Regions from separate parts of the Halobacillus amylolyticus genome, predicted to be linked through region 3. Evidence: riboswitches for the same ligand, from Rfam matches in the RefSeq annotation. Region 3 holds a riboswitch; each other region holds the start of a gene.

Region 1 (5,112 bases), 1.4 Mb from region 3:
GCACAACACTCCCGGAAAGTAATGCTCCTGTGCAGTTAGGGAATTGTTTCTTAATAAACTGTTTCGCCGATTCTATCGGATGTGGTCGTTGGTTCATCTTCCTCCACCCCCTTTTCTAAAAAAGTTTTCATATCGGGCAGCAGTGTTGGGTCACTCCAATGCACATAATGTCCTCCACGACTTTCTGTATTCAACAGGGAGTGCTTTCTGCTTCAGCTTACGGATATTTTTGTATGTAATTTTACGTTCTCTTTCATTTATATTCTCAAAAGAACCATAGGCCAGATAAGTTGGCACTGCAATTTTCTTTAAAAGCTTTGAGATATTTAAGTTAACAACTAGTTACGGGGTGCCCATAACATCACAGACACTCCTATTAAACATATTACCGCGCCAACCCAATCATATGTATCTGGGGTTTTCTTATCAATTAGCCATCCCCAAAGGACGGATAATATAATAAAAACTCCTCCATAGGCTGCGTACACCCTTCCAAACGAAGGAAAGGTTTGAAACGTTGCGATCACCCCATACATAACTAGAGAAAATCCGCCAACTATCCCCCAATAAAAAGGTTTACCATCCCTAAGCCAAAGCCAAATGAGATAGCCACCGCCAATTTCAGCGAGTCCGGCTAAAAGAAACAGCATAAACACCATGAACATTCTAAACTCCACCTCTTTTTTACAGCAGGATTTACCCGGGTGTAATTTCTTAACTTCCGTAAACAACCAATAGTAGTGAAATAGAACGGCCTTTTACTCCTTTTCAAAAATAAAGACCCACATAAACGTTAACGCTTGTCGAAGTTCAACGGGTAAACCAGACAAGTCCTTCTTCTCCACCTCACGTTTATAAACGCCATGTCCGTCTGTAAGTTTCCAGCCTGTTTCCCCAGCCATTTGCTCAAGCTCCCACGGCATCATTGTGTTGCAGATTACTTTTTCTCCATAAACGCGACGATAACTGTTCATTCTAGGCTTCGCAGTTGGACCTAACACCCCGATGCATAGCTTCCCACCTGGTTTAAGTACGCGTTTCATTTCCTCAAGTCCCTTGTAAGGTACTTCTGTCCATTCCAGACTATTCACGGCCATAATTCCATCAAAGCTCTCTTTTTCAAAAGGGAGATTAACGAGATCCCCTTGAACGAACTGCAAGTTATCTTGCTCAAGCCGGGAATTAGCCCGTTTTATCATATCCTCAGAAAGGTCGAGCCCTGTCACGGTATATCCTGCCTTTCCAAGCTTGTAAGACCCGTATCCGTCGCCACATCCGAGGTCAGCTACTTTACTCCCAATTTGTACATGTTTCTGCAAAAAAGGAATGATCGTTTTTCGACTGCCCTCATCCCACATATTCTTGCTGTTGGCATTCCAGAATTCTGCTCGTCCGTCCCATTGTTTTTCTGCCTCCTGATGCCAATTGAATGAATTCATTAATGTTGCCTCCTTATGGTTTTCGTGTTTATAATTTGCTGGAACGCTTTATAGGGTAAGTAGTATTACTAAGAGTACGCTGCTTTCTCAATACTTAACAAAAACTTATGATTAAAGGAATCAGCAAACTATATATCCGGCGAAATCAGGGGAATTCCAATCACCGTGGATACAGCAATTCCTTCAAGAACGCCAAACGCCCCATAAAAGTAAATGATACCACCGACTATAACAAGGAGAATAGGATCAAGTATCTTCGCTTAGACTTCATGGCCCATAGTAATCCGATACAGCCATAATCGATAAAATCAGAGGAATAATGAAATAGATGAATTATCGATGGGCACACGGTTCTCCCCTTTCTCACTCCCTCTTAGTAGTAATTCTACATCTGCCATTCTATTCCTCTGTGATCCGTTACATTTAACACTTCTTTATTCCCATTCAGTAAAAAACTGTTGCACGGTTCTACAATCTTCGTTATGATAAAAACACAAGATAAGCTAACAAAACATTAAAATAACACTATATATTGTATTAGCGAAGAGAAGATGCCACTAGGCTTAATAGGGAATCCGGTGTAAGTCCGGAACTGCCCCCGCAACTGTTATCGCTCTCGAAACGGAGAATCCACTGTGCACAAATGCATGGGAAGGGCCGGAGTCGAAATGAGCGTTAAGTCAGGAGACCTGTCTTTCTACGCTAGAAAGTTTCTACTTCTTCGGGGATTGAGAAGATGAGGCGATGGAATGAACAGGCGTCTTCATTTGCTATTTGGGGACGTGTACACTTTCGTTTCATGGTTTCATCCGCTCAATTTAATGAGCGGATTTTTTTATGGCTAATTATTCAGACAGCGTGAATGCGATGTGGCGGACCCTTTCTCATCAGGGATTCCCACATGACCTTTTCCAAAAGCTGTTGTAAAGGAGTGATTTTGATGGAGATGGTACATACATTAGATTGGCATGATTGGTTGGAACGTCAGAGGGGAAATTTCCTGTCGCTTGATATCCAGCGATTGTTGGACAAGCTGCCTTCAATGAATCTGGGTCAGATGGGGCACGATGAGCAGGCGAAGGCGCTGATCTTGGAGTGTTTGGCGGAGATTAGTGAGACGGAACCGGACTGGACATATCTCGCAGCGCGGATACAGCTTGAGCTGATGTATGAGGAGTCGGTCCGTAATCGCGGGATAAATGAGCCCTATGCGGGACTGCATCATTTGATTGAGTTGTTAATGGACGAGGAAATTTATAGTTCGAATCTACTTACTTCTTATTCGAAACAGGAAATCGATGAGCTTGAAGCAGCGATTGCGCCTGATCGTGATCATTTGTTTACTTACATTGGTTTAAAAACGCTCGGGGATCGATATTTAGCGCGATCGAAATCAGGGCTTGTATTTGAACTTCCTCAGGAGCGGTTTATGATCATTGCGATGACGTTAATGGCACAAGAAGATCATTCGAAACGTTTAGATTTGGTAAAAGAATCGTATTGGGCCTTGAGTCATCTCTATATGACGGTGGCGACACCGACTTTGGCAAATGCAGGCAAACGTTATGGTCAGCTGAGCTCATGCTTTATTGATACCGTCGATGACAGCTTGCAGTCAATTTATGATACGAACACGGATGTGGCAAATTTGAGCAAACACGGTGGCGGAATCGGTGTTTATTTAGGAAAAATCCGCAGCCGCGGCAGTGATATTCGTGGCTTTAAAGGCGTTTCCTCCGGGGTGCTACCATGGATGAAGCAGCTTAATAATACGGCCGTCAGTGTGGATCAGCTCGGTCAACGGCAAGGGGCGGTGGCTGTATACCTTGATGTGTGGCATAAGGATATTTTCCCTTTCCTCGACAGTCGATTGAATAATGGTGACGAACGACAGCGGACACACGATTTGTTTACAGGCGTATCGATTCCGGATGTGTTTATGGAAGCCGTTGAGAAGCGTGAGGATTGGTACTTGTTTGACCCACACGAAGTTCGCTCCGTAATGGGCTTTTCACTCGAAGATCATTTTGATGAAGCACGCGGGAATGGTTCGTTTCGTCAGCGTTATTACGCTTGTGTTGAGAACCCTGATTTGTCAAAAGAAATCGTACCCGCGATTGAAGTGATGAAGCGAATCATGGTTGGCCAGCTTGAAACGGGAACACCATACATGTTTTACCGTGATGAAGTCAATCGCATGAACCCAAACAGCCATAAAGGGATGGTATACTGCAGTAATTTGTGTACGGAAATCACTCAAAATCAGAGCCCTACCGTACAGGAGGAGCAATACATTAAGGATGGCAAAATCATTACTGTTCAAGAACCAGGTGAGTTCGTTGTTTGTAACTTATCAAGTGTGAACCTAGGTCGCGCGGTTCCAGCTGGTGTTCTTGCAAGGCTGATTCCGATCCAAGTCCGGATGCTTGATAATGTCATTGATCAAAATTCGATTCCTGTAAAACAAGCACAGTTAACGAATCAATCCTATCGCGGCATTGGCCTCGGTACGTTTGGCTGGGCCCACTTGCTCGCTCAGGAAAAAATCGCCTGGGAATCAGATGAAGCAGTTGACTATACGAAGGAAGTGTATGAGGGAATTGCTTACTACTCCATCCTTGCCAGCAACCAGCTTGCCCGCGAAAAAGGAAGTTATCCGTTATTTGAAGGGTCGGATTGGGATACAGGAGCATTTTTTGTTAAACGGTCGTTTGATCAAGATAGTACTTGGAACTGGGAACAGTTGCAACGTGACGTGGCCGAGAGGGGAATGCGTAATGGATATTTAATGGCTGTGGCCCCGAACTCCAGCACCTCAATTATTGCCGGAAGCACAGCGAGCATTGATCCGATTTTCAAAAAGTTTTATTCCGAGGAGAAAAAGGATTACAAAATTCCTGTGACGGCCCCAGATTTAAGCGCAGAAACGTATTGGTATTATAAGTCAGCGTACGATATTGATCAGCATACAAGCATAAGGCAGAATGCGGCGCGCCAGAGATATGTCGATCAGTCGATATCCTTCAATATCTATGTTCGTAACTCAATTAAAGCTAAGGAACTGCTTGCCCTGCATTTGGATGCTTGGAAACAGGGATTGAAGACGACTTATTATACGCGCTCTACCTCTAGTCAAGGGGAATATGACGATTGTGAGAGCTGCTCATCCTAAAGGAGGTTGATGGAATTGGATACTGCCATTCATAAGCGAAAACTTGTCGATCTTGAAGCGCCGAATGCTTCGACAGGCATTGTTAACGGCCGAAGCTCAAACGTACTCAATTGGGATGATACCCGTTACTCTTGGGCTTATCCCATGTACAAGCGAATGCTCGCGAACTTTTGGATTCCAAACGAAATTAATATGAGCAATGATTTAAAACAGTGGCCTCAGTTAACGGACCAAGAACAGGCTTCTTTTAAAAAAATTATCGGTTTGCTTGCGTTTCTTGATTCGATTCAAACCGATTATGCTGGAAAGGTTACGGACTATCTGACTGATTCGAGCTTGTCGGCACTAATGCAGGTGCTGGCTTTTCAGGAAGTCGTCCATAATCAGTCCTATTCATATGTATTGTCAACGCTCGTTGATCAAAGTGAGCAGGAACGTATTTTTGAATATTGGAAGCATGACGAGGTACTGGTCGAGCGAAACCAGTTTATAACGGACGGT
Region 2 (5,112 bases), 1.3 Mb from region 3:
TTTTACTGGAGAAAGTGTTAGATACAAAAAGTCCTTATTACATCGATAAAATTGAGGTGGCAAGTGGCATGCATTTATGAATGCCATTTCCTACACATTTTAGTCCAGTTAATTTCTTGGTTCTTCTTATAATTACATATGCATTAATTGATGGCATTCCTTCTAGTGTAACGGAGATTTTCGAGCTCTTAAGTACAGCTTTCTTTATAGCATTATTTATGTTTATTGTGTGCTACACATCTCTCAAGAAATCATTCAAGAAAAACAGAGATTTATTAGATGATTGATCAGATGAGCAATCTATTTTGAAAGATTGCGCTCATCTCGCTTCCGATACTAAGCCTAAATAGCCCTGTTTAAGATTGTTCAACAAGCGCGCCCTTCGTATTAATGGAAGACTTTCTATCAAGATATATCACCGAAATGTTTCAGCCTCCGTTTCTGTTAGCCACTTATCTATTGCTTTAACAAGAAAGTAATACTCATAACCAATTTTTATGTAAGGAATTTTACTTTTTGTAACATTACCATCTTTCTTTGGCAATATTTTTTCTAATTGCTTGCCACTTACACCTAAATATTCCTTTAATTCTAAATGACCCATTAATTGTTCCTCTGATTTTGTATTCACGTTAACTTGTTCAAGTCCTTTTTGAAAGCTAGCACTATTATTTATTGCACTAGAAACCATCCAAGCTCCAGCAAAAATACATACTCCTAAAATTATAAGAGATAAACTAATTGTTATTTGTCTCATAATATCCCCCTCTAAATTACTTAAGTGGACCATTACAAATGCCAATTATTTCAAAGCATCCCCAAGAACTCAATGCTTTTCCACAAAAAATAGGCTTATCTTTACTACAGATAAGCGCCCTTTTACTGAAGGATTGATATACAGCATTAATCTTATTTTTTAATATTACTTATCCCAATTCTACTGTTACTTTTCCTGTAACTGAACAGTAAATGGCTTTAACTTATAGGACTTAGCAACCTTCTCAAAGGTTTGTTGTATATCCTTTTTTGTTGCCTTTCCTTTATTTTCAGCTTCCGAAATTATAACAATATAGTTTATCCCATTTTCGTAGTCTTGACTCATGATTAAACCAGTCGAGCTATAGCCTTTAGATTCCAATTTTTCAGCAACCTCTTCTACAAATTCAGATTGTTTCCTAAGATCAAATTGAGTTTTATCTACACTTTCAACTTCTGTAGAGTCATCTGCATTAACTTGTTTCTGCGGTGTCTCATTTTTATTCATAAAGAAGAATATGACTACAAGAATCGAACTAACTGCCAGAACTCCAAGAAGGACTTTTTTCATTCTAAAACCTCATTTTATTCGGATAGTTAGTATATAGTATGTCCAAGAGTTGTTATTGAGAAGTAAAAGAGAGCATGGTAGTAAAAAATGAAGAGGTTTGCTTTTACTTGGTAGAAATGTGTTATTTAATCAGTCTGCATGGCTACAAGCTGGGGCTTAAACCAACACAGGCTTCATGACACCCCATCTGACACTGTACATGACACGGTATGGATCCTCGAAAACTCCCGTCCTGAAGCGGTTCAACGGATGGAAATATAGGCGGAAGCAAAGCTGAAAAAACGTTTATAAAAAAGAATTGAAAAAAATACAGAAACAGAAATCCAACATCGGCACCAAATAAAGTCACATTTTCAGACCAGAAGCGACACCAACCTGCTCCCTCATTTCGATTATAAAAGTAGACCAACTGAAATGAGGATGAATGGAAGATGAATATAGAAGCTGTTCGCAACCTTCAATCGTTTCCAAATACGAAAGAACTGAACCTCCGCGTTCGAGGGTTCTTATTCCACCACAAACAAGAACTTTCAGAAGGAACCCTTGCCGTCTTACGTTATATTTGGCGGCATTCCGTAAAATATCCAGGTGTTTCCTTCGCAAAACTAGAAACCATCCAGAAGAAAACGAACAAAAGCCGGAGCACCGTAATCCGGGCGATCAATTGCTTAGTAAACAAACAGCTACCCACACGCGTACCCACCATCCGGCCAAACGGGAAACGAGGAGTCAACATCCTTGTATTTCGTGCAGATGGGGATGAACGATTACCAGAAACAGAAATCAAACAAGAGTCCGCTCCCGTCTCCCAAGCCTCTTCTCACCAAGGCGATGCCCCTAAGGAGAATCTCTTACCTGAAACGGAAACGGAGCAAAGCAAGACTCATATAGAAAAAAGCGCACCTGTGTTCGACACGGACTATTTACCTTCTTACATACCTGAAACCTTTATTGAAGTCGCTCGTCCATTTTTATCACCGAAGGAGATTTTATCAGCCTGGCAAAGTGTACAACGTGCCTATAATAAAGCGAACCTGAATCAACCGATTGAATATTACATCGAGAGGATTAATAAGACATTCAAACAATCCGTTTTTGCAAAGCATCATGGATTAATCAGGAAAACATTTCTTGGCTATTTTTACGGAAGCCTAAAAGAAACCTTCATTCAAATCGTTCGGGAAGAGGTCATGGCCGACCCATCGAACGTTTATTATGACTGGTTAAATGAAGAAGCTTGATTTTTTAATTCTATTTGTTGAAATCTATTTTATTAAGCTAAATTCTTTAGTTTGTACATTAGTTCAAATCCTGTTTTTTTTCGAACTACCTTCACAATGATATGACAAGTCCTCAGACATCCACACTTGACATCTAAAATATTCCATTAAAATAACTGATGGACTCTTGTTAATTTTTAAAATACTTGATATATTTAAGAAGACAATTGTATAGGTGTAGAAATAGGTGCAGCTCAGTGAATTCATTTAGCTGCTTAAAAGGGAAGTTCGGTTAGAACCCGACGCTGTCCCGCAACTGTATTTGGGAGCAATTCGAATAAACCACTGTTTTCATGGAGTATGGAAATGGGAAGGTTCGAGGAGCGATGATCATAAGCCAGGAGACCTGCCTGTTTTTAGCGAACACTAAAACCTACGCGGACAGGAGGTGTTAAGGGCGAGAATAGCAGGAATGCTACATGGTTTGTTTCATTACCATGTTTTATTTTAATATACGCAGCTTAACAACTTCTTTTGGAAGTTGTTTTTTTAATGGTTAAAAAATCTAGTGACCATCATGCTTGAGGAGGTACCCTTTGTTTGGTTCAGTCGAGTATTATTCCCAATTATTTAAAGCTTATATTATGAACAATTTAGCTACAGATCAAAGCTGTCCATTGCGAACAAAGTATTCACAGTGGAGAGCTGAGGTTATGAACCAGGAATATAAACCCGAGAAAAAAGAAGTGTACTTACAAAATCTCGAAAAGGCTTATGAGAAAATATATGAAGAGGTATTTAGAACCCCTAAAAAGGAAGATGGGGACTTATAAAGGGATAAAGGATTCATCTCTTTTGTAAGCGGTTTCCTAGCGTTGACAATATTAGGAGGGTCATTGATGGCAGAACAAACTGTGTATAAACCCGGTCTAGACGGAGTCATTGCTGCAGAAACGGGCATTTCTTATTTGGATGTAGAAGCTGAAGAAATTGTGATCAGAGGGTATGAATTAATCGAGTTGGCGGAGGAAAAGAAATACCTGGATTTGGTCCATCTTTTGTTACATTGTTCATTACCTAATGATAGCGAACGAGCATCACTTCAGCAAGAACTAAAGCAGGAATATCGTCTTCCTCCCAAATTCTTTAGGCTGTTTGAGCAGCTTCCGGAAAAAACGCACCCCATGGATGCATTACGTACGGGGATTTCAGCGCTTTCAGGATATGATGAGAGGTTAAACGAGCGCAATGAAGAAGAAAACTTAAAGAAAGCGATTCTTCTTTTGGCAAAAATCCCAAATATCGTTGCAAACAGTTACCATATTCTTCATGGCCAAAAGCCAGTAAAGCCTAAACAAGACTTACCTTATAGTGATAACTTTTTATATATGATTACTGGAAAAGAACCGAATGCACGTGAAGCAGCTATTTTCGATCAGTCATTGATGGTCTATAGTGAACATGAAATGCCGAACTCCACCTTTGCTGCACGAGTCATCGCCTCCACGAATGCTGATATTTGCGGGGCTCTAACTGGGGCCGTGGCATCTTTAAAAGGAAACTTACATGGCGGTGCCAATGAGGCGGTCATGTATATGCTGCTTGAAGGAGAAACGATCGAAGGTTTCCGTTACCTGCTCTATAAGAAGCTGAAAAACAAAGAAAAAGTGATGGGGTTCGGTCACCGAGTTTATATGAAGAAAATGGATCCAAGGGCTGCATTGATGAAGGAAGCCTTACGCGAACTTGCTGAGGACAAAGGGCGTATGGATTTATTCGAAATGTGTGAAGCAGGAGAAACCCTTATACGTGAAGAAAAAGGTTTATATCCAAATTTGGATTATTACGCAGCACCTGTTTATTATTTGCTTGATATTCCAATCGAACTGTACACACCGATCTTCTACGCATCCCGTACATTAGGTTTGTGTGCTCACATTTTTGAACAACATTCCAATAATAAATTGTTTAGACCTCGCGTACATTACACAGGACCACGTGGGCTTCACCCTTAAAAAAGCGATAGTTGACTTTTCTTTCTCTCCGATCGGCTGCGACCGGGCGGAGAGGCACTGTACATATTTTTAAAGAGAGGTGGAGAATGTTATGACAGAAGTGAAAATGAACACAGCTCAATCAACAGATCAAGTAGTGGAACAAATTGCCGATTATGCGGTCAATGGAACGATTTCGAGTGAGGAAGCGCTCAAGACAGCGCGTTATGTATTAATGGATACCTTAGGGTGTGGTTTACTGGCGCTTCGTTACCCAGAATGCACCAAACACCTTGGCCCGATTGTACCTGGGACGGTCGTTCCTAACGGCGTTCAAGTGCCAGGAACACAGTATAAACTAGACCCTGTCCATGCCGCGTTCAACATTGGATGTATGATCCGCTGGCTCGATTACAACGATACGTGGCTTGCAGCCGAATGGGGGCATCCTTCTGACAACCTTGGGGGCATTTTAGCTGTGGCCGATTACTTAAGCCGCGAGCGTGTCGCTGAAGCCAAGGTACCTCTTACGATGGACTCTGTGTTGGAGTACATCGTAAAAGCGCACGAA
Region 3 (5,112 bases):
CACCAATTCCGCCGAATTGAAGAATGAACATGAGTACAAAGTACCCAGCCGTGTTGAACGTTTCCGCTGTTGATACGACAGATAACCCAGTCACACTCACAGCACTGACACCCGTGAATAAACTATCAATAAAGCTTAAGTGGACTCCCTCTCTATGTAAAAACGGGAGGCTTATAAGCAGTGTTGATAGGAAAACAGCTGAAACATAGAATAGAACAATGATTTGAAAAGGTGATAGACGATCAATAAAATGACGTTTAAAAATGGGGCTGTTACGCGACATCGATATTACTCCTCACTAAAACAAAACCTATGTAGTGGATTCTATATATAAAATGACGAAATGACAATAGGGGAAAAATGACTTTTCATTCCCTGGCTGGTTGAATGGAACACTCATTATTAAAGAGCTGGGTATTTAGCGCTGTCTCTGGTTTTGTAAAACAAAAACACCGTTTCCTTTTGTAGGTAGACGGTGTTCTCGTTGATCATTAAGTGATAAGACACTTCTCTATTGATAAATTTGACATGTGGCCACATCGTCTGGAAGCACTTAACTGCTCAGAGGTTATAGGCTTGTCACGGCCACTGAATGTGGGCAAGCCTATCTTAGGACACTCCCCCAACCGGGATAAGAAGTTCGGGGTGCATAGGGCATGCCGGTTTCAACCGAACGTGCACTTCCGAACTTAAGTGTCTCCCCACTTCCTGGGCATTTTACTCTTTTGTTCTATGAGCCGAAGTTAACGATCATATCATGGGTTTTTTGAACTTCCTGCTCAGGCATTTCAATCAAATACATTCCTGAGCTTGTAATGGCATTACCTGACATTTGATAGGTGGAAACGTTTTTACGTGCACTGCTATAATTCATTGCCAGGCGGCGCATATCGCTAAACTCCATGTTTGTTTTCATATTAGTACCTAACACACCCATGACTTCATCAATCTGACTGAGCATATTCAGGCTAGCCCCTTTTTCAATGATACCTTGAATGACCTGTCGCTGCCGCTCATTACGACCCAAGTCTCCCTCGGGATCCTCTTTACGCATCCGTACATAAGAGAGGGCTTGTTCGCCCGAAAGTTGTAGTTGACCTTTCGGGAACTGAAAACCGTCTTGAGTAAACGCCATATCATTATTTACTGTGACACCATCCACGGCATTTACGAGTTGTGCCAATCCCTCCATGTTCATGGTTACATAATAATCGATATTGATATCGAGAAAGTTCTCGACCGTTTTAACCGCCATGTCACTTCCGCCGTATGCATAGGCATGATTAATTCGAGTAATGCGCCCATCCCCGGCAATTTCTACTTTTGTATCCCTGGGGATGCTTACGAGCTGCATTTGATCGTTATTAGGATCAAGCGTCATGACAATCATTGTGTCAGACCGACCTTGGTCGTTCTCGCGTTCATCTACACCGAGCAATAAGATGTTGATTGGTTCATTACTGTCTAATTTCTTATCTGTTACAGCTGTGTCTATGGAGGGTACATTTTCGTGCAATTTATGATTGACGGTATTTTTGACGTTATTGAAGATCGTGAATGCATAGACCCCTCCGCCTATGAGCAGGAATGCGATGACGAGCAGCGCAATTTTCCACCACCGGCCCTTCTTCCTCTCCTTTTTCTTCGTTTCTTTACGTCCCATAATTCACCTCGATTATGTAAAATACATGAACTATTTATCTATTATACTGTTAATGGTGATTATTGTAAAAGTCATTATCAGAAACTTATAAATAATTGAAAAGAGTATAATTTAATGTTCATAGGCGATATGAAGGTGGAATATGCTACTATGAACTATAGTCTTTTAATAAGTTGGTTGAGGAAAGAAGAAATAGGTGGTATGGAATGAGAGAAATGATTCAGTTGTTGGCAGAGATTGTAAATATGTTTCACGATTTATTTTTAAACCTCTCCGAATCCTTAGGCTGGAATCTTTCTGATAAAGAGCTTCACTTTTGGATTATTGGGTTACTTGGCATCATAGGGCTAATTTTTGTAGATATAGTATTTCATGCACTTGCTAAATGGAGCGTAACGGCAATATCGTTTTTCTTTACACTTTCCATGGTGCTTGTATTCGTTCTCGCTGTTGAGATTCAGCAAAAAATAACAGGGAGAGGTGCCATGGAATTTAATGATGCAGCTGTAAGTGTGTTAGGATTTCTAGCTTTTTGCACGGTTTACTTCATTGTCAAAATGATAGTGAAATGGGTTCGCTGACTAAAAATTACACATACAAACAACCATATTCTTCCACCTCAGGTCATCCAATATCTGGATGACCTGAGGTGGAAGAATATGGAGTGATGTTTGACTTTAGGGTTGTTCTCGTAGATAGTTATAGTAGGGGAGTAATCCTCGATAATTTAACAGGCTTTATGGTGGCTTCGTTTCGAAGCTGAAAAGGGAAGATTGGTGTAATTCCAACGCGGTCCCGCCACTGTGAAGAGGAAGCTTTTCAATTTCCACTGTTTCGCTATTAATGAAATGGGAAGGAGGAGGAGCTGTTGATTCTGAGCCAGGAGACCTGCCATAAAGAAGAACATGTTTTTCCTACGGGAGATAGGAGGGTGTTACGTGATGAGATTTCAGTTTTTCTAGCTGTGCCATTTTTTGAATTCTCATAGATCAGTAAACATCTTCTTTAGTGAAGGTGTATTTTTTTGTGTAGAGAGGGAGAGGAACATGGCTAATGCTATACCAGTACAAGCTTCAAAAATGATGCAGACCCGGCTAGTGCTTCCGCCAGACACTAATCATTTGGATACCATTTTTGGCGGGAAGGTACTTGCTTATATTGATGAAATTGCTGCTTTGACAGCAATGAAACACTCGAACTGTGTTGTTGTAACAGCGTCGATAGATTCGGTAGATTTTCTATCATCTGCGAAGGTTGGGAATGCTTTGACACTTGAAGCGTGTGTTACATATACAGGGAGTTCTTCAATGGAAGTGTATGTAAAAGTGTTTGCTGACGACTTGCTTCAAGGGGAAAAAGTAATGACGACAGAATCGTTTCTTACAATGGTAGCTGTCGATTCAAATGGGAGGCCGACTCCGGTTCCCCAAGTTATACCTGAAACAGAAGAAGAGGTGAGACTGTACGAAACAGCTCCAGCGAGAAAAGAACACCGTAAAAACCGCTCCACCTTGAGGTAATTACAGAAAATTCCACCCCAGGTCATCCAAATTATGGATGACCTGGGGTGGAAGGATTTAGAAAAGAAGGAAACACCACGCTTCCTCTTAGTTGTTGTTATTTGGGGTTTCACAGCTTTCGTCTGTGCAAGCTGCATCCTTACCATCTGGAGTTAGGCTTTGGATGGAGGGTGTTTCTTTTTCTTCATCGATTACTTTTTGCAAGCTTTCCACAAAAATCTCTTTAGGCTGAGCGCCTGAGATCGCATACTTGCGGTTGATGACGAAGAAAGGTACACCTTGGACTCCGATCTCCACTCCTTCAGCTTCCTCCGCACGCACAACCTCACCATATTGTTCGCTCGCTAGTACCTCTTTTGCCTCATCGCCATTTAAACCAACTTCTTGAGCAAGTTCAAGCAATGTTTCGTGGTCTCCTGCATCCTTTGATTCAGTGAGGACAGCACGAAAGAACCGTTCTGCTGCTTCTTTCCCCAGTCCTTTCGTCTCGGCAAATTTCGCCAAACGATGAGCGTCAAAGGTATTGGTAGGAACTGTTGTATCAAGGTTATAAGTCAGTCCAACGCTGGCTGCTTGCTGTTCCATATTTCTATTCATTTCTTGTGCTTCTTCTATACTTTTGCCATACTTTGCAGCAAGCTTCTCGACGTTTGAGATTCCTGTGTTTTTCTGTGCCTGCGGATCAAGTTCAAAGCTCTTATAGACGACTTCTGTTTGATCACCGTCTGTTACTTGGTTAAGTGCCTCTTCAAGTCGACGCTTTCCGATATAGCAAAAAGGGCAGACAAAATCTGACCAAACTTCTATTTTCATATTTATCACCTCATTGTTATTCTCTCACATTTATTATTTTACGGGCCTAGTCTTTGAAATGCCATTAATCTGATTGTACCTTGCTCAAAGGAAAGGTATCGAAGCGAGTTAAACATTATCAGATTAGGGGAAGAATTCCACCTCAGGTCATCCATTTTCTGGATGACCTGAGGTGGAATGGTTCTAGTGGTCAGACGTCTTATGTTGTGTATTTTGATGCAATTTGTAATTTTTACATGAAAAGGATAGATATGATCAGATTATCTTTTTTATACTTGGGGAAGATTGATAGATTTATACAACACTATTTTAGGAGGAATTGAATGAGATTCAAAAAGACGGTCGTCACAGGGTTAGCAGCTGTATTGGCGTTAAGTCCATTTTCAAGCGGGCTCCCTCAAAGTCATGCGGCCGAAGTGCCAAGTGATTTATTTTTCTCGGAATACATAGAGGGCAGCAGTTATAACAAAGCAATTGAACTTTACAATGGCACAGATGGTGAGGTGAATTTGTCTGGCTATACGATTGAGATGTATGCGAATGGCTCATTAGAACCAACGGGTACTTTCGATCTATCCGGGACACTTGCCAGTGGAGAAGTTTTTGTTGCGGCTAACAGTCGTGCGAATGAAGAGATTTTAGCGAGTGCGGATGCGACCAATAATTCAGCGATTAATTTTAATGGAAACGATCCTATTGTATTGAAAAAAGATGGGGCAGTCGTAGATTCTATTGGCCAAATTGGCAGTGAGGAATCATTTGCTGGTGACGTTACGCTCGTTCGCAAAGAGTCTGTGACCGCTGGCGATACGAACACGGAAGACACGTTCGATACGACAAAAGAATGGGATAGCTATGCTAAAGATACAACTGAGTATCTGGGAAGCTACCAAATGACGGACGTACCTCCGGTTGAACTGCAATCGATTGCAGAGGCCCGGGCAAGTGAACCTGGATCAACCGTTAAAGTTCAAGGTGTGGCGACAGCAGCTTTTAACACAGGAGGGCAGACCAACCTGTACATTCAGGATGAAACAGGCGGCATCATCGTACGGGCCCCTGGGCTGTCTGCTGAAGTGGGAGATGTGGTGAGCGCAACAGGAGAGTTCTCCGCTT

What was found. Region 3 has a riboswitch for cobalamin ahead of MUO15_RS18885 (acyl-CoA thioesterase). Riboswitches for the same ligand answer to the same signal wherever they lie in the genome.
Region 1: linked by a shared signal. The riboswitch ahead of MUO15_RS11960 (ribonucleoside-diphosphate reductase subunit alpha) and the one ahead of MUO15_RS18885 (acyl-CoA thioesterase) in region 3 are both predicted to bind cobalamin.
Region 2: linked by a shared signal. The riboswitch ahead of MUO15_RS04545 (hypothetical protein) and the one ahead of MUO15_RS18885 (acyl-CoA thioesterase) in region 3 are both predicted to bind cobalamin.

What each region holds. Positions count from the first base shown of each region.
Region 1 is NZ_CP095075.1:2,316,599-2,321,710, forward strand. It holds gene MUO15_RS11945 (nucleotidyltransferase domain-containing protein) at 1-97, opposite strand, end outside; gene MUO15_RS11950 (YnfA family protein) at 339-665, opposite strand; gene MUO15_RS11955 (class I SAM-dependent methyltransferase) at 759-1,439, opposite strand; cobalamin riboswitch at 1,971-2,150, shown strand; gene MUO15_RS11960 (ribonucleoside-diphosphate reductase subunit alpha) at 2,380-4,611, shown strand; gene MUO15_RS11965 (ribonucleotide-diphosphate reductase subunit beta) at 4,627-5,112, shown strand, end outside.
Region 2 is NZ_CP095075.1:859,573-864,684, forward strand. It holds partial or broken gene MUO15_RS04525 (ATP-binding protein) at 1-49, shown strand, start outside; gene MUO15_RS04530 (hypothetical protein) at 416-757, opposite strand; gene MUO15_RS04535 (hypothetical protein) at 944-1,327, opposite strand; gene MUO15_RS04540 (helix-turn-helix domain-containing protein) at 1,759-2,568, shown strand; cobalamin riboswitch at 2,776-2,975, shown strand; gene MUO15_RS04545 (hypothetical protein) at 3,144-3,380, shown strand; gene mmgD (citrate synthase) at 3,447-4,562, shown strand; gene MUO15_RS04555 (bifunctional 2-methylcitrate dehydratase/aconitate hydratase) at 4,654-5,112, shown strand, end outside.
Region 3 is NZ_CP095075.1:3,751,566-3,756,677, forward strand. It holds gene MUO15_RS18870 (TrkH family potassium uptake protein) at 1-283, opposite strand, end outside; gene MUO15_RS18875 (LCP family glycopolymer transferase) at 731-1,663, opposite strand; gene MUO15_RS18880 (hypothetical protein) at 1,870-2,244, shown strand; cobalamin riboswitch at 2,387-2,573, shown strand; gene MUO15_RS18885 (acyl-CoA thioesterase) at 2,710-3,183, shown strand; gene MUO15_RS18890 (DsbA family oxidoreductase) at 3,271-3,996, opposite strand; gene MUO15_RS18895 (FN3 associated domain-containing protein) at 4,320-5,112, shown strand, end outside.